One region of the Paraburkholderia sp. CNPSo 3076 genome, then DNA from elsewhere that is predicted to be linked to it. Evidence: riboswitches for the same ligand, from Rfam matches in the RefSeq annotation. Region 1 holds a riboswitch; each other region holds the start of a gene.

Region 1 (4,206 bases):
CTCGTGCCGGCCATCAGCACGACGCCTTCGACGGATGGCGGCTTCATCAGCGGCCACGAAGCCGAAGCCATGCGCGACGCGATGACGATGGCGTATCTCGTGCCCGAGCGTTACCAGGAAATGGCGAGCCGCGGCCTCGAACTCGGCGAAAACCGTATTCTCGCGGGCATGCATTCGCCGCTCGATGTAATTGGCGGCCGCATGTTCGCGCTGGCCGTCACCGCCGCGAATCTCTACGACCCCGCCAACGCCACGCTCAAGAGCGCGGCCTACGCGCAGGCGCACAGCGCGCTCGAACAGGCCACCGGCACGAGCGCCACGACCTTCCCCGCCTTCGCGCATTCGGCCACGACCGCGACCGACCGCTTCGCCGTCTATGCGACCAACAAGTCGGAATTCGCGCGCCGCATGACGTTCGGTTTCAGCCAGATTGAATCGACCGAGGCGCCGCCCGTCGTGCCCAAGGGTGCCGAGGTGCTACTCGAAACGCGCTTCCCATACCTGAGCGCCGGCCAGCGCCGCGTCGTGCTGAAGACGACCGAAGTCGCCTCGGGCTATCCGGTCATGGACGACGCCGAAGGCTGGGGCCGTCTGAACATGTTTAGTGCCGCAGATGGTTATGGCACGTTCAACGGCAACGTGATCGTGGCGATGGACGCAACCCAGGGCGGGTTCAATGCCGCCGACAGCTGGCGCAACGACATCGCCGGCTCGGGCAAGCTCACGCTGCAGGGCAGCGGCACGCTCACGCTCGCGGGCAACAACAGTTACACGGGCGGCTCGCAGGTGAGCGGCGGCGTGCTCTGCGCAGCGTCGACCACGGCCTTCGGCAACGGCGACGTGTACGTCGGGTCCGGCGGCGGCGTGACCGTGGCGACGAGCGCGCCGTTGACGGTGACGGGCAAATACACGCAACTCGATGGCACGACGCTCGAACTCGACATCGACGGCAACGGCGGCGGACGCCTGCGCGTGGGCGGCCAGCTCACGGTGGCGGGCGGCACGCTGCATGTGAAGTTCGTGAACGGCTATACGCCGAGAGCGGGCGACTCGATCGACGTGATCGACGGCAGCGGCGCATCGGTGAAATTCGCGACGGTCACGGTGGATGGCTTCAAGGCCACCCCCGTTTATTCTTCGACCGGCGTTGCAGTGAAGCTTTCGGCTTCGTGATCTAGCCACGCGGTAAAACGGCCCCGAATCGCAAGGGTTCGGGGCCGCTTTGTGTGTGCGTCAGAAGCGATGCCGGATGCCCGCCGCCACGAGCACCTGGTTGCGGCCGCCCGACGGGTCGCAGGTGTTGATCATCGCGAACGCACCGGACGACGCGCGCTGATAGATCGCCTCGGTATACACGTCCGTGCGCTTCGACAGCTGATAGTCGGCCTGCAGCGCGCCTTGATGCCAATGCGCGGAGGTCGCGCCCGTATAGGCATACATGCCCGCCAGCGAGAACGCGGGCGTGACCTGCCAAAGCGCGTTCACTTCGTAGTTGCTGAAGGCGATCGAAGGCAGCGGCGCGCCGCCGTCGGCCTCGCTCACGCCGGTATGAATGGAACGTGACCAGGCCGCGCCGAGCGTCACGTCGCCGAGCACGTAGCTCATGCCCGCGCCGATGGTGTCTTCGCGCTGCACCGCGACCTCGGTCGGCACGAGGCCCGCGCCCGGCAGCACCGACGTATCGTACGCACCGACCGAAGAGGCGCCGCGTCCGTCGATGTGCATCCATGCCACGCCGGCGCTGAACGGGCCGCCCTCGTAATGCGCGCCGAAGCCGTAGGCGCGGTTCTGCGCGAAGCGGCCCGCCGCGTTTGAAAACGCGTACATCGCGCCGGCGCTGAAACCACCGTACGTGGCGCTCGCGAACTTCACGGCGTTCGAGGCGAGCCACGAATTGTTGGCGTTGTCGTTGTCGAACGGATGCGCGAATGCCGTCCCGCCCGCACCGCCCGTCAGAGTGAACGGGGCGAAGTAGTCGTGCATCGTGTCGTACTGGCGGCCCAGCGTGATCGTGCCAAATCGTTCGGATTGCAAACCGACGTAGAACGGATGGTCGTTGAAGGCTTCGCCAGACGTGACCGAGAAGCCGCGCTCGAGGCGAAAGATCGCGGCGTTGCCGCCGCCGAGATCCTCGCTGCCCTGCAGGCCCCAAAAACTGCCGTCGATAAGGCCCGAGCCTGCGCGATACTGGGTGTGGCCGCCAACGTCGCTGAAATAGTCGACGCTAGCGTCGATCTCACCGTACAACGTGACCTGCTGCGCCGAGGCGCCAGCGCCTGTGAATGCCAAAGCCGCGCCACCAAGGACGGCCAGAATGTGCGTGTTCATGAGTCTTCTTGTTTGTGCTTGTAAAGAATGCATGGACGAGCGCCGTCAGCCCTCGCTCGATGCGGCGAGGTGCTCCGACGTCGTCGTTAATCCGTCAATATCCAGCGTGCTTTTGAACAGCGAACGCATGGCGGTCCGTGAGCGGTCTATCGCCGCATCGGGGCCAGTGGTGGCGACCGGATTGGGCCGCCTTTCTAAGGTAGGAGGGTGTGCATTGACGGCTCCTTGGTTTACGCGCCCTGGAACGAGTCGTGAAATAAACGCAGCGAGGTCTGACTTCTGGCTCGATTGACAGCCAGTCACAGTGGCGCGACCGCGCCGGATTCCCACCGGCTTCCCTGCTGCATTTCGCTCGTGCAGCGCCTACGCGCGAAAAACAGCTGCAAGGATAGCGTAAGTTTCGGGAGTGGCCAAACCGGGTGTTTTCGCCACACGACATTCGTCAAAGGTTGACGAGGCTAATGCGCGGCCATTACCCTTGCGCGCTGATGGTTCCCGGCGACGGGATCAAAAGGGAACGCAGTGCAAGACTGCGGCTGCCCCCGCAACTGTAAGCGGCGAGTCCATGCCAGAGCGTGCCACTGGGAAACCGGGAAGGCCGGCAACGGATGTCGACCCGCGAGCCAGGAGACCTGCCATCAGCCGAGTCCAGCAGCCGCAGCGGGCGGGGATCCCCGATGCGCAAGCACCGCCCACGCGGCGATCGCCCGTTGCACGGACAGCCCGTATTTCAGGAGCTGTTTCCAGCCACCGCATCATGAAGTTTCGCCAATTCGTATTGACCTCCGCTGCGCTCGCCTGTGCGTGGCAATCCGCGCATGCCGACGCCGCTGCCGACGCCGCCGACGCATCGTCCACCCAGACGCAGCAGCAAGCCGGCGGCGACACCACGCTGCCCAATATCCTCGTCGTGGGCGACACGCAGCATCTGCCGCAATCGTTCGACCAGCGCTACGCGACCACCCAGGTGCTCACTCGCGAAGACCTCGACCGCGTCTCCCCCGTCGACCCCGGCATCGCGCAGGCGCTCGCCACGCTGCCGGGTGTCACCGTCTCGCAGACCGGCGGCCCGGGGTCGTACACGGGGGTGAGCATCCGCGGCTCGTCGGCTGACCAGGTGGCCGTGTTCATCGACGGTATACGCGTGGGCTCCGTCACCACGGGCACGGCCGAATGGGCCGATCTGGCGACCGCCTCGTTCGACCGCGTCGAGGTGATCTCGGGGCCCGCGGCCGCCTCGTTCGGCGCGGATGCCGTGGGCGGCGTCGTGCAGCTCTTCACGCGCCATGCGTCGAACCAGCCGAACCAGACCACCGTCTCGTTCGGCGGCGGCTCGAACAAGACCTTCGACACGCAGGTGCGCACCTCGGGCACGATCGGCTCGACAGGGCCGCTTTCCGCGTTGAGCGGCCTCACCTACTCGCTGGGCCTGCACGACTACAATACGGCGGGCATCGACGCGACGCAGCCTTGGGCTTACGGCCACGAAGACGGCCGCAACCCGTACCACGCGCAGAACCTGGACGCGCGCCTCGGCTACGCGCACGACAGGTGGTCGATCTCGACCTTCGCGCTCTACCACCGCTCCGATCTCTCGTACGACAACGCGGGAGGCAACGACCGCCAGCGCGACACCCAGCTCACGACCGGCATCGCGTTCCACCTCGACATCACACCGACCACGCAGTTCGACCAGTCCGTGGGCTACGGGACGGACCGTCAGTTCCTCTATTCGAACGACCCGACTATCCCGACCGACGAGATCGACTCGACGCGCTTTTCCACTACCACGTCGATGACGCATCAGGAAAGGGGCCACACGCTCTTCGGCATGCCGCTCGACGGCGAGACCAAGCTCGCCTACGACTACACGCGCGA
Region 2 (4,206 bases), on a different contig from region 1:
TCAATGTGCATTTCGGACCGGACGGGCGGGTCACGACGACCTCGCGCTCGGACGTGATCCGCGGTCGCTGACTCGGTCGACGCAGTTGACCCATGACCACGCAAGGAGGCGCGCATGATGAACCGGCGACGGCCCAAGCGTGTGGGACTCGTGCTCGGCGGCGGCGCCGCGCGCGGCTGGGCGCATATCGGTGCGATTCGTGCGCTCGAGGAAGCGGGCATCAAGCCCGACGTGGTGTGCGGGACGTCGATTGGCGCGCTGGTCGGCGCCGTGTACGCGAACGGCGATCTCGACTGGCTCGAGGACTGGGTGGGCAAGCTCACCTGGCAGACCGTGGTGCGCCTGCTCGACTTGCGTTTTTCGGGCGGCCTGCTCGGCGGGCGCAAGGTGATCGACCTGTTTGCGCACCAGTTCAACGGCCGCTCGATCGATGACCTGCGGCTGCCGTTCACGGCGGTCGCCACCGAACTCGACACGGGGCGCGAGGTCTGGCTGCGCGAAGGCGGCGTGGTGGACGCCGTGCGCGCTTCGATCGCGATTCCCGGCATCTTTACGCCGATCTGGCATGACGGCGTGTGGCTCGTGGACGGCGGACTGAGCAACCCGGTGCCGGTGTCCGCCGCGCGCGCGATGCGCGCGGACACCGTGATCGCCATCGATCTCAATCACGACATTCTCAACGGCCGCGACCTGGGCGGCGCGATCGACACGATGCCGCGCGAGCTGCCCGTGGAGGCGAGCGACGCGGCGACGGCGGCATCGGCTGCCAAGGCGGACAGCGGCGCCGCCACTGGCGCTGAAAACAGCGACGCGGCGCCTGAACCGCTCCTGCGCCGCAACGGCAAGCGCTTCCCGCGCTGGCTGCAGCCTGCAGGCCCCGGCGCGGCTGGCGGGCCGGACGTGCGCGTGGCGCCGCCGCCTAGCACGCGTGTGCCTTCGGTATTGAGCTCGGTGGCCCAGAGCATCGACATCATGCAGGTGCGCATTACGCGCAGCCGCCTTGCAGGCGAGCCCGCCGACGTGCTGATCCAGCCGCGCCTGGGCGGTATGGGGATCTTCGACTTTCATCGCGCCTCGCCCGCCATCGAGGAAGGGCGCGCGGCCGTGCAGTACATGATGCCGGCCATCAAGGCGCAGCTAGGGCTGGACTAGGGCGCTTCTCGTGCGCTGCTGGCTACAGGTCCAGCATGCCGGCGACGGCGAATTTCGGTGCCTCCCGCTCCTCACCTCAATCCACCGCGGCGAGCCACACCCAGCCGTGCTGCATGCGGCGTAGCGCCGTCACGGAAAGCGGCGCGATTTCGATCGAGCGAAAACTTGATGACAGCGCGCCCAGCGCGTGAAGAATCGCCGCCCGGATCACGCTTGCGTGCGTGAAGGCGATCAGGTTGTGGCCCAAGTCGGGCGCCGCGTCGAGCCAGGCGCCGACGCGCGTGCGGACATCGTCGAACGATTCGCCGCCGCCTGGCGGCCGAAAGCCTGGATCACGCGTCCAGGCCGCAAGGGCTTCGGGCACTTCGCGCGCGAGATCCGTGAGGCGCTGGCCTTGCCACGCGCCGAAGGCGGTTTCGGCGAGCGCGTCAGCTGGCGTTGCCCCCGCGAAGCCTGCCGCGTGAGCGCTCGCGCGGGCGATCGCGACGGGACTCGTGAACGCGCGCGGCACCTCGGCGTTGCGATTGCCACCGGCCAGCCGCGCGTGCCAGCGTTCGCGCCAGGCGGCAAGCGCCTCAAGTGCGCGCGCATCGAGCGCTTCTTCGGCGTCATCGCCCGCTACAGGCGCTTGCGGGAATGTTCCCGAGCGCAGCGCGGCATTCGCCGCATGGCTCACCAGCCAGACTGTCGTCGGCATGCTTTTCCTTATGCTTCACTACTCTGTGGCTGACCTATCCAGGTGACATCCGGGCCGCGGCCAGCCGTCGCAGCGCGTAGAATACAGGCTCCACGACACGCGGAAGCCGGTGCAAGTCCGGCGCGGTCGCGCCACTGTAACTGGTTGCCGTCGATTGAATCGAAGCAACGGAAGTCAGACCTGCGCGTCGTGAACCACTCTTTCAACGACTAGCGGGGCGCGTAACCCCAGGAGAAGTCAGCATGTCCGAAACCTCATTCCCCTTGCAGCACGCACCGGCCGCGCCGGCGCCCATTCCGCTGCGAGAGATCCTGCCCTGGGCGATCTTCGGCGGCCTCATGCTGCTGCTGGCCTTGTACTTCGTGGGCGCCGAGCAGGGCGCCACGTCGATCTTCCCGGGCATGTACGTCCACGAATTCGTTCACGACGGCCGCCATCTGCTCGGCTTTCCCTGCCACTGACCGGGAGCCGGATATGGTTGGCAAGTTGCTGGTACGCGGCATGCTCGCAGGCATCGCCGCGGGGCTCCTCACGTTCGGCTTCGCGAAAATCGCAGGCGAGCCTCAGGTCGATCAGGCGATTTCCTTCGAAGAGAAAGCCGACGCCGCGAAGGGTGAGGCACCCGAGCCCGAGATCGTGAGCCGCAAGACCCAGGCGAGCATCGGTCTCTTCACGGGCGTGATGGTCTATGGCGCGTCGATCGGCGGCCTCTTTGCGCTCGTCTTCGCATATGCGAACGGTCGCGTGGGGCGTCTTTCGCCGCGTGCGCTCTCGGCCTGGCTCGCGCTCGCGGCGTTCGTCGCGATCTACCTGGTGCCGAACATCAAGTATCCGGCGAATCCGCCCTCGGTCGGCGACCCGGAGACAATCGGCTATCGAACCGGGCTCTTCTTCCTGATGATCGCGATCTCGATCGCCGTGTCGGTGTTCTCGCTCAAGGTGCGCGCCGCATTCGTGCCGCGCCTTGGCGTCTGGAACGCTTCGATCGTGGCGCTCGTGCTGTTCGTCGTCGTGATCGGCGCGATCCAGCTCGCGCTGCCGGCGATCAACGAGGTGCCCGCCGCCTTCCCGGCCGTGCTGCTGTGGAAGTTCCGGACGGTGTCGATCGGCATGCAGGTCATTCTCTGGATCACGATCGGCCTGCTGTTTGGCGCGCTCGCCGAAAAGCTGCCTGGCGCGAACGCCCGTGCGGGCGGCGCACGCGGCACGCAAACGCGCGCCGCTTAAGCTCCGCCGGGGTCGCAGCGCGCACGCCGCGCACCTATCGAAAAAGCGACCCCAAACTTGCGTAAATGCCCCGCGCGCCTCGCGTGCCGGGGCACTTTTTTCGCCTTTCAAAAGCATCGCGCCCGCGGCTGCGTGGGCCCAATCCGCACGCATCCGTGCGCCGCGCCGCAATGCTGCACTGCAATATACGCGCCGCGCGAGTTTGAGCAATCCATTTTGCACTGAGACGATCCGCGCCAGTTCATCGGTTTCGACGGCGCTCAGGTGCCGCGCGAGGCCGCCCGAAACGACAAAACGAATTTGTTCCGGAGACGCGCGTGATCCTTTACGGCTTTGGCCCGGTGCTGCTCGCCGGCACGATCCAGACCATCGAGCTTTCGCTGCTCTCGCTCGGCGTGGCTGTGCTGCTCGGCCTGGCCGGCGCGGCGGCCAAGCTCTCGTTCAACCGGCCGCTCGCGGCCGTGGCGACCGCCTACACGACACTGATCCGCTCGGTGCCCGACCTCGTGCTGATGCTGCTGCTCTTCTACAGCATCCAGATCGGCGTGAACGAGGCCACCGACGCGCTCGGCATGGCGCAGATCGACATCGATCCGTTCGTGGCCGGCGTCGTCACGCTCGGCTTCATTTACGGCGCGTACTTCACCGAAACCTTTCGCGGCGCGTTTCTCGCGGTGCCGCGCGGCCAGCTCGAAGCGGGCCATGCCTACGGCATGAGCGGCGCGCGCGTGTTCGCCCGCATCCTCTTTCCGCAGATGATGCGTTTTGCGCTGCCCGGCATCGGCAACAACTGGCAGGTGCTCGTCAAGGCGACGGCGCTCGTCTCGATCATCGGTCTCGCCGATGTCGTGAAGGCCGCCCAGGACGCGGGCCGCAGCACCTTCAACCTGTTTTTCTTCCTCGTGATTGCGGCGCTCATCTATCTCGCGATCACCACGCTCTCGAACTTCGCGCTCGTCTGGCTCGAACGCCGCTATTCGGTGGGCGTGCGTCACGCGCAACTCTGAGGAAAAGGCCGTCATGAACGAAATCATTCAGCAATTCGGCCGCGCGTTCCTCTACTGGGACGGCGAGCATGTCTCCGGCCTCGCGATGACGCTGTGGCTGCTTGTGATCTCTGTCGCCTTCGG
Region 3 (4,206 bases), on a different contig from region 1:
GCCAGCGGTGAGCGTGGTCTTGCCCTGGCCCGAAGCGGGCGCGCTGATGAAGAGCGCGGGGCAGGCAAAGGTTGCGCTCATGCGCTTAAAACTCCACGCCCTTTTGCGCTTTCACGCCTTGCTCGCGATACGGATGCTTCACGAGGCGCATTTCCGTGACGAGGTCGGCCGCTTCGATCAGGGCGTCGGGCGCATGGCGGCCCGTCACGACGACGTGCACGTGCGGCGCGCGCGACGCGATCACACCGAGCACTTCGTCGAGCGGCAGGTACTCGTATTTGAGCACCGTGTTGAGTTCGTCGAGGATCACCATGGCGTACTCGCCGCTCTCGATCATGCGCTTCGCTTCGTCCCAGCCCTTGCGCGCGGTGGCGATGTCGCCGTCGCGATTCTGCGTGTTCCAGGTGTAGCCGTCGCCCATCGTCACGAAATCGCAGTGCGCAACGCTGCCGAGAAAATCACGTTCGGCCGTGTGCAGCGCGCCCTTGATGAACTGCACGACGCCAAGCTTCATGCCGTGGCCGAGCATGCGCACCGCCATGCCGAACGCGGCCGTGCTCTTGCCCTTGCCGTTGCCGGTGTTGACGATCAGCAGGCCCTTTTCGCGCGTCGCGGCGGCCTGCTTCTTCTCGTGGCCTTCGCGGCGGCGTTGCGTCATGCGTTGGTGCGATTCGGGATCGGTTTTCATCGTCGGGAGTGGGTTGGTTGCGGCGCCTTCGCGTCCGCGTTTGCGTGGTTTGGCAGAAAGCCTGCGATTGCGACCGTCACACCGTCGAGCGCCAGCTTGCCGCGCACGAGCGGAGCGCCGCCCGCTGCAAGACGCGCGCAGGGTTCGCACACGCCGTCCACGCCGAACTGCGCTTGCGCGGCTGCGGAGGGCGCCGCCAGTGTGGGCGTCGCGGCGAGTTGCTCGCGCGTGTACGTTTGCAGCGGCAGCGCATGTGCGGCGCAAAACGCTTGCAAGGCGGGTTCGCCGGCTTTGGCGTCGAGCGTTGCCACAGCCGTTACGCTGTCGAGCGGCCACGCGCCGAGCGCGGCGCGCACCGCGGCATCGATCTGCGCGAGCGTCACGCCGCGCCGGCAGCCGATGCCGAGCGCGAGCGGCGGCACGCGCTGCGTGGGTTCCAGCGTGGCTTCGAATGAGGCTGCGCGCGAGGCGCGATTTTCGGCAGGATTCACGGCGAGAGCGTCGATCGAAGGCTGATCGCAGAGGCAAAACGAGCAAAAGAGTCGCGTTCCGGCCGGCGCCGGATGCGCGCTACGATAGCACACGCGTTTGCGGCTTCCCACGCCTTCCTTGACGCGCAGGCCCCCCGCGCCTACACTCGCACGCACTCTGGTGCTCGCGTGCGCGACTCATAATGCGCGCGCAGTTAAACGGGAATCAGGGAGCCATCCCGCCTCGGGCATGGCCAACCTGAACTGCACCCGCAACGGTACAACGAGCGCGGCGTTCGCACGAATGCCGCAAACCGCTTCCATGCTTTACGCAGTCCACGCCACTGTGCAAGCCGGCCGCAAGGCCGCTCGCGCGGGAAGGCGAAGCGGTGTCTCGTCAGTCCGGATACCGGCCAGATACGTGGGATTCGCGCTGCGGGGATGCGGTGCCGGATCCGTGATTTTCATGCGTCAGCCGGGCGTGGCCCGGGTGCGTTTCTGGTCGTTCGTCCCCTGCAGGTTGTTGAATCGTTACGCGTGACAGCGTCTCCACGGATACGCGCGTGAGCGCAACACGACACCCGCACGAACGGCAGGCGCGACGCACCATGCCCCTCGATCCGGCCTGGCGCCGAAGGAGCACTTCATGCAAATGCGCAAGATTCCGGTCACGATCGTGACGGGCTTTCTCGGCAGCGGTAAAACCACGCTGCTGCGTCACATTCTTCAGCACGCGGGCGGCCTGCGCGTCGCGGTCATCGTCAACGAATTCGGCGAACTCGGTATCGACGGCGAAATTCTGCGTGGCTGCGGCATTGGCTGCGACGAAAACGGCAACGAAACCGAAGGCCAGCTCTACGAACTCGCGAACGGCTGCCTCTGCTGCACCGTGCAGGAAGAGTTCTTCCCCGTGATGGAGAAACTGCTCGAACGCCGCGGCGATGTCGATCACGTGCTGATCGAAACCTCGGGTCTCGCGCTGCCCAAGCCGCTCGTGCAGGCGTTCAACTGGCCGTCGATCCGCAACGCGTTCACCGTCGATGCGGTCGTGACCGTGGTGGACGGCCCCGCCGCCGCGAGCGGCCAGTTTGCCGAAAATCCGCAGGCCGTCAACGCGCAGCGCCGCGCCGACCCGAATCTCGATCACGAATCGCCGCTGCATGAGCTGTTCGAAGACCAGCTTTCGGCCGCCGACCTCGTCATTCTCAACAAGACCGATCTGCTCGACGAGGCGGGCCAGGACGCGCTCATCGCCGAGCTGCGCGAAGAGCTGCCGCCGCAGGTGAAGATCGTGCGCGCGCAGCACGGCAAGCTCGATCTGCATACGCTGCTAGGGGTCGAGGCGGCCTCCGAGGAGAGCATTCATCTGCGGCACGACCATCACGGTTCCGCCGACGATCCCGATCATCACCATGACGAGTTCGACTCGGTTGTGGTGTCAGGCAATGCCGCTTCGCGCGAGACCGTGATCGAGGCGCTGCAACAACTCGTCGATGCGCACACGATCTATCGCGTGAAGGGCTTTGCCGCGTTGCCGGGCGCGCCGATGCGCCTCGTGATTCAAGGCGTGGGCCGCCGCTTCGACAGCTATTTCGACCGCCGCTGGAACACGCGGGAAAGCGCGGCGCAGCCGCTGGCGAGCCGCTTCGTGCTGATCGGCGAGGACCTCGATGGCGCGACGCTGCAAGCGGCCTTCGACGCCGCATTGGCGAACGTGCAGACCGCGGCCGCGAAGTGAACGTGCCGAGCTAGACGAGGCCGTCCCATGCATTTGCTGCGCACCACGCCCGGCGGTTTCGTCGACGACACGCAGGGCGTTATCCGTATCGACCAGCAGCCCGCCGAGATCGTCGTGCTCAGTTCGGCGGACACGACGCTCGCGCTGCTGGCGAGCGTCGTGCCGCGCTTGCCCGCAGGTTTTCCCAGCGTGCGGCTCGCGAACGTCACGTATCTGCGCCAGCCCGCGTCGGTGGACTTCTACGTCGAAGACGTCCTGCAGCACGCGCGCGTGGTGGTGGTCGATCATCTGGGCGGCGAAACATACTGGCCTTATGGCATCGAGCAGGTCGTCTCGCTCGCCGAGCGCCGCGGGCAACTGCTCGCGATGTTTTCCGGCGACTTGCAGGAAGACCCCAATCTCATCGCGAAGAGCCGCGCCGAGCCCGAGTTTTGCCGCTTGCTGTGGCGTTATCTGCGCGAAGGCGGCGCGGCCAACGCCGAATCGTTCCTGCGTGGGCTCGCGTGGCGGGCATTCGACTGGGGCAGCGAGCCTGCGCCGCCCGTCGCGCTCCCCGCCGCCGCGCTCTATTGCCCGCAGCGCGACGTCGCGACCATCGACGAATGGCGCGCGCGCTGGCAACCCGGCGCGCCGGTCGTCGCGCTGCTGTTTTACAAGGCGCATCTGCAGGCGGCGAACACCGCCGCGTTCGATGCCCTCATCGCCGCGCTGCTCGCGCGCGGCATGAACCCGCTGCCGCTTGCGATCACGTCGCTCAAGGACACCTTGAGCCGCGACGTACTCGATCAACTGGCGGCCGAGCACGACGTCTCACTCGTGCTGAATACCACCGCATTCGCAGCTTCGTCGCTCGACGACCCCGAACCGATCGCGCTGGCCGGCGATGCGCCTGTGCTCCAGGTGATCCTGAGCGGCGGCAATCGCGAAGACTGGGTGAAGGACAATCACGGCCTGAATTCGCGCGACATCGCCATGCATATCGCGCTGCCCGAAGTGGATGGCCGCGTGATTACGCGCGCGATCAGCTTCAAGGGCCTCGCGTACCACTGCAAGGAGACGCAGGTCGATGTCGTGCGCTATCAGCCCGATGTCGAACGCGTGGCGTTCGTCGCCGAACTGGCGCGCCGGTGGTGTCGTTTGCGCAGCTTGCCGAACGCAGAGAAGAAGCTCGCGCTCGTGCTCGCGAACTATCCGATGAGTGAAGGGCGCATCGGCAACGGCGTGGGGCTCGACACGCCGGCCTCGGTGGTCGGCATCCTGCGCATGCTGCGCGACGAAGGCTATCGCGTGGCCGACCTGCCCGAAGACGG
Region 4 (4,206 bases), on a different contig from region 1:
TCGTCTTCGGGCAGCACCCCGGAGAGGACGGCGAGGCTCTGGTTGCGGTAGACGAGCGGCACGCCGAGCACCGCCGCGCCGCCCAGCATCGAGCACACGCCCGGCACGACTTCGGCCTCGTAGCGCGCGGCGAGCCGATCGTGCAGATACATGTACGAGCCGTAGAAGAACGGATCGCCTTCGCAGATCACGGCCACGTCGCGTCCGGCGTCGAGATGGCGCGAAAGCGTTTGCGCCGCGCCGTCGTAGAAGTCGGCGATGATCGCTTCATACGAGAGCGGCGGTTCGAGCGCTTCGGTCGTGACGGGGTACACGAGCGGCAGGCGTTCCTGCTCCGCTTCGAGATGGCCCTCGACAATGCCGAACGCATTGCCTTTCTTGCCCTTCGCGACGAAATACGCGACTACGGGCGCGGCCTTGAGCAGGCGCAGCGCCTTGAGCGTGAGCAGTTCGGGGTCGCCGGGGCCGACGCCAATGCCGTGCAGACGTCCTTTGCGGATCATTTATTCGGTCTCCGAAGCGAGTGCGTTGACGGCGGCGGCGGCCATCGCGCTGCCGCCGCGGCGGCCGTGCACGACGACGAAGGGCACGCCATGACTTTCGGCTGTGAGCTGCGCCTTGGACTCGGCCGCGCCGACGAAGCCCACGGGAAAGCCGAGGATCAGCGCGGGGCGCGGTGCGCCGGCGGCGATCATGTCGAGCAGATAAAAGAGCGCGGTAGGCGCATTGCCGATCGCAACGACGCTGCCTGCAAGGTGCGGCCGCCACAGTTCGAGCGCGGCTGCCGAGCGCGTGTTGCCGATCTCGCGCGCGAGATCCGGTACGGCGGGATCGTCGAGCGTGCAGATCACGGCGTTGTTCGCGGGCAGGCGCGCGCGCGTCACGCCATTGGCGACCATTTTCGCGTCACAGAGAATCGGCGCGCCGCCCGCGAGCGCGTTGCGGCCCGCCGTGCCCGCGCCTGCGGAAAACGCGAGGTCGGCGGCCACGTCGACCATGCCGCAGGCGTGAATCACGCGCACGGCGAGTTTTTCGAGGTCGACGGGAATGCGCGAGAGGTCGGCTTCGGCGCGGATCGTCGCGAACGACTTGCGATAGATCGCCTGGCCGTCGCGGATGTAATCAGACATCTTGGGTACTCCGGGGCTGCTGCGCGAGTGCCAGCGCAGCGGCTTCGATCGTCAGGTTGCGCGCGACGAGCTGGCCGAAGCCGCTTTGCGTATCGTCGCGCTGGTACAGGTCATAGTGGTCCGGTGCGCTGGCGAGCAACGTGAACGGCGCGCAATGCGCGGCCGCGCAGGAGCGCTCGCAGCCGCTCAGGTGGGCTTCGGCGCCGGGCGGCAGCAGGGCGGCGAGGCGCTGTGCGTCGGCTTTCGTGTCCGCGTGGCTTTTTGCGCATCCCGTCGAGCCCGTGCACGCGATCAGGCGTGCAAGCGGGTTGGCGCGCGAGACGATGAGGCCGAGCGCGTGCAGGCGTTCGAGCGCGGCGGGCATGGCGTGCGCGGGCACGTTGGGCAGCAGCACGCCTTGCCATGGCGTCACGCGCAGCGTCGCATCGCCTGAGTCTTCAGCGAGTGCGGCTAGCGCGCGCAGCGTTTGCGCGTCGATACGGCCGAGCGCGGGCTGCGCGCCCACATAGCCGCTGCCGTCGCTGCGCAGCGCGTGTGCGCCGAGGCGCAAGTCGGCGGGACTCGCCGCGCGGCGCCATGCGTGCAGGGCGGCGTCGTCACGCATCAGCGCGCATTCGCCATGCTGTTGCGCGCGCTGCAGCAGCGCGTCGAGCGAGTGAGCGGACAGCACGTCGCGCATGCGTGTTGCGTCCACTCCGGCGAGATCGAGGAACGCATGCAGCAGCGCGCGCATCGATGCGCAAACGTCTTCGGCGGCGAGCGTGCCGACTGGCCGCGCCGTGGGGCAACCCGCGAAGCCCACCGCGAAGCGCACCGTCGCGCCATGCGGCAGCGCGGCGAGCCAGATGTCGTGCGGATGCTCGAGCATCGCCACACGTTCGCCGCCGTCCAGTTGCAGCGCGAACTTGGGCGAGAGCGCGGCGAAACGCGGCTCGCGCTGCATCATGTCGATGAGCGCGGCGGTGAGTGCCGTCGTGTCGCACAACGCATTCGGGTCGAGGCCCGCGAGCGGGCTCAGCATCACGTTGCGCAGTTCGTCGGCGGTGCACGCGCGCTCGACCGGGCTCGCGGCGTCGACGCCGGCGGGGCCGAGGCCCGCGTCGATCAGCGTGGCGCTCAACGCCGCGTCCTCGCCTGCACGCACGCCGCGAATCTGCACGTTCGCGCGATTGGTCAGTTCGAGCACGCCGCTCGCATGCGTCGACGCGGCGTCGGCGAGGGCGCGTGCCCGCGCGGCGCTCAGCACGCCGCCAGGCAGACGGATGCGGCACAGGCCGCCGTCGCGCGCCGCGACTATGCGCACGAGCCCCGGGCACGCCGAGGGGCGGAGCACGGCCAATGCAGCAGCGGGCGAGACGGGTTTCGTTTCGTGTTTCAAGGGAATACCGGGTAAGCATTGCGCGGCAGCAGCGCGCTGCCCGCGCGCCAGGCGGGAAACGGCAGCGATATCGGTACACCCCGCCCGATATGGGTTCGCGCGAACATTCGGCCGGCAGGTCTCCTGGCTCGCAGGTCGTCGACCGCGTCGGCCTTCCCGGTAATACCAGTGGCTCGGGTGGATGCGGTCTCGCTGCTCACAGTCGCGGGGGCGGCCACAGCTTGCTGTGTTCCCTTACTCCGGTCCCATGCAAAGTTGCCTTAACGGCGCCGGCGGACACGGTATTATGCCCGTTTTCACGCGTGCTTCGCCCCACGATCGGGCTGCGGGCCCGTGGCGGTCTAGAGAAACAGGCAACGGTGGGAGAGCGAATGCAGGGCACGCAGGCATGGCTGACGGTGGTGGGCATCGGCGACGATGGCTACGCGGGGCTCGGGCGCGACGCGCGGCGCGCGCTGTTCGACGCGGCCATCGTGACGGGCGGCGAGCGCCATCTCGCGATGCTGCCCTCGCGCGTGCGTGCGCGGCGCGAAGCGTGGCCGCAGCCGTTCAGCGTGGAGGCGCTGCTTGCGTACCGCGAGTCGAATCTGTCCGTATGCGTGCTTGCGAGCGGCGACCCCATGCTGTTCGGCGTGGGCGCGACGCTCGCGCGCCGCGTGGCGCCCGGTGAAATGCGCGTGCTGCCCGCGCCGTCGTCGCTCTCGCTCGCGGCGGCGCGCAGGGGGTGGGCGTTGCAGGATACGGCGATGGTCTCGCTCGTCGGCCGTCCGCTCGATGCGCTGCGCCGCCATCTCTACGCGCGCTCGCGCGTGCTCGCGTTGAGCGCGGATGGGCGCACGCCCGCGGCGCTTGCCGCGTTGCTCGCCGCAGCGGGCTTCGGCGCCACGCGTCTTGCCGTATTCGAGCATCTGGGCGGCCCGCTCGAGCGCCGCATTGAAGGCCGCGCCGATGCGTGGCACGTCGAAGAAGCCGCGGCACTCAATCTGGTCGCGTTCGAATGCGAAAGCGATAGTGTGCAGACGCCCGCGCGCGGCTGGACGCTCACGCCCGGCCTTCCCGACGACGCCTACCGCCACGATGGTCAGATCACGAAGCGCGACGTGCGCGCACTCACGCTCGCACGTCTCGCGCCGACGCCCGGCGCGCTGCTTTGGGACGTGGGCGCGGGCAGCGGCTCGATCGGCATCGAGTGGATGCGCTCGCACGCCGCTTGCCGCGCGATCGCGATCGAGGCGCACGCCGAGCGTCAACGTTTCATCGAGCACAATCGCGCGGCGTTGGGCGTACCGGGTTTGCAACTCGTCGCGGGCCGCGCGCCCGACGCGCTCGCAGGACTTGCCGCGCCCGACGCGGTCTTCATCGGCGGCGGCGTGACCGTACCCGGCGTGCTGGCCGCGTGCTGGGCGGCGCTAGCGAGCGGCGGGCGGCTCGTCGCGAACGCGGTGACATTGCAGAGCGAAGCGGCACTCGTGGCATGGCGCGCGCAGCACGGCGGCACGCTCACGCGCATCGGCATCGGCGAGGCGCAGCCGCTGGGCGGCTTCGATACCTGGCGTCAGGCCTTGCCTGTCACGCTTTACGAGGCCGTCAAGCCGTGACGGCGCGCATCCTGCTGCTCGGCGGCACCGGCGATGCGCTGGCGATCGCGCGCACGCTCGGCCCGCAGCACGTGTACTCGCTCGCGGGCCTTGGCCGCGT

What was found. Region 1 has a riboswitch for cobalamin ahead of M3A49_RS24810 (porin). Riboswitches for the same ligand answer to the same signal wherever they lie in the genome.
Region 2: linked by a shared signal. The riboswitch ahead of M3A49_RS13100 (CbtB domain-containing protein) and the one ahead of M3A49_RS24810 (porin) in region 1 are both predicted to bind cobalamin.
Region 3: linked by a shared signal. The riboswitch ahead of cobW (cobalamin biosynthesis protein CobW) and the one ahead of M3A49_RS24810 (porin) in region 1 are both predicted to bind cobalamin.
Region 4: linked by a shared signal. The riboswitch ahead of cobG (precorrin-3B synthase) and the one ahead of M3A49_RS24810 (porin) in region 1 are both predicted to bind cobalamin.

What each region holds. Positions count from the first base shown of each region.
Region 1 covers NZ_JAPMAL010000022.1:8,218-12,423, forward strand. The annotation lists gene M3A49_RS24805 (acid phosphatase) at 1-1,173, shown strand, start outside; gene M3A49_RS24810 (porin) at 1,234-2,328, opposite strand; cobalamin riboswitch at 2,576-2,727, opposite strand; cobalamin riboswitch at 2,801-2,983, shown strand; gene M3A49_RS24815 (TonB-dependent receptor domain-containing protein) at 3,086-4,206, shown strand, end outside.
Region 2 covers NZ_JAPMAL010000009.1:233,683-237,888, reverse strand. The annotation lists gene M3A49_RS13115 (hypothetical protein) at 1-71, shown strand, start outside; gene M3A49_RS13110 (patatin-like phospholipase family protein) at 115-1,152, shown strand; gene M3A49_RS13105 (histidine phosphatase family protein) at 1,229-1,849, opposite strand; cobalamin riboswitch at 1,907-2,052, shown strand; gene M3A49_RS13100 (CbtB domain-containing protein) at 2,092-2,310, shown strand; gene M3A49_RS13095 (CbtA family protein) at 2,324-3,076, shown strand; gene M3A49_RS13090 (ABC transporter permease) at 3,394-4,083, shown strand; gene M3A49_RS13085 (ABC transporter permease) at 4,097-4,206, shown strand, end outside.
Region 3 covers NZ_JAPMAL010000010.1:108,974-113,179, reverse strand. The annotation lists gene M3A49_RS13635 (cobyrinate a,c-diamide synthase) at 1-81, opposite strand, end outside; gene cobO (cob(I)yrinic acid a,c-diamide adenosyltransferase) at 86-688, opposite strand; gene M3A49_RS13625 (cobalamin biosynthesis protein) at 685-1,335, opposite strand; cobalamin riboswitch at 1,321-1,591, shown strand; gene cobW (cobalamin biosynthesis protein CobW) at 1,805-2,896, shown strand; gene cobN (cobaltochelatase subunit CobN) at 2,924-4,206, shown strand, end outside.
Region 4 covers NZ_JAPMAL010000010.1:95,874-100,079, reverse strand. The annotation lists gene M3A49_RS13585 (precorrin-2 C(20)-methyltransferase) at 1-503, opposite strand, end outside; gene M3A49_RS13580 (precorrin-8X methylmutase) at 504-1,130, opposite strand; gene cobG (precorrin-3B synthase) at 1,123-2,508, opposite strand; cobalamin riboswitch at 2,604-2,797, opposite strand; gene cbiE (precorrin-6y C5,15-methyltransferase (decarboxylating) subunit CbiE) at 2,880-4,106, shown strand; gene M3A49_RS13565 (cobalt-precorrin-6A reductase) at 4,103-4,206, shown strand, end outside.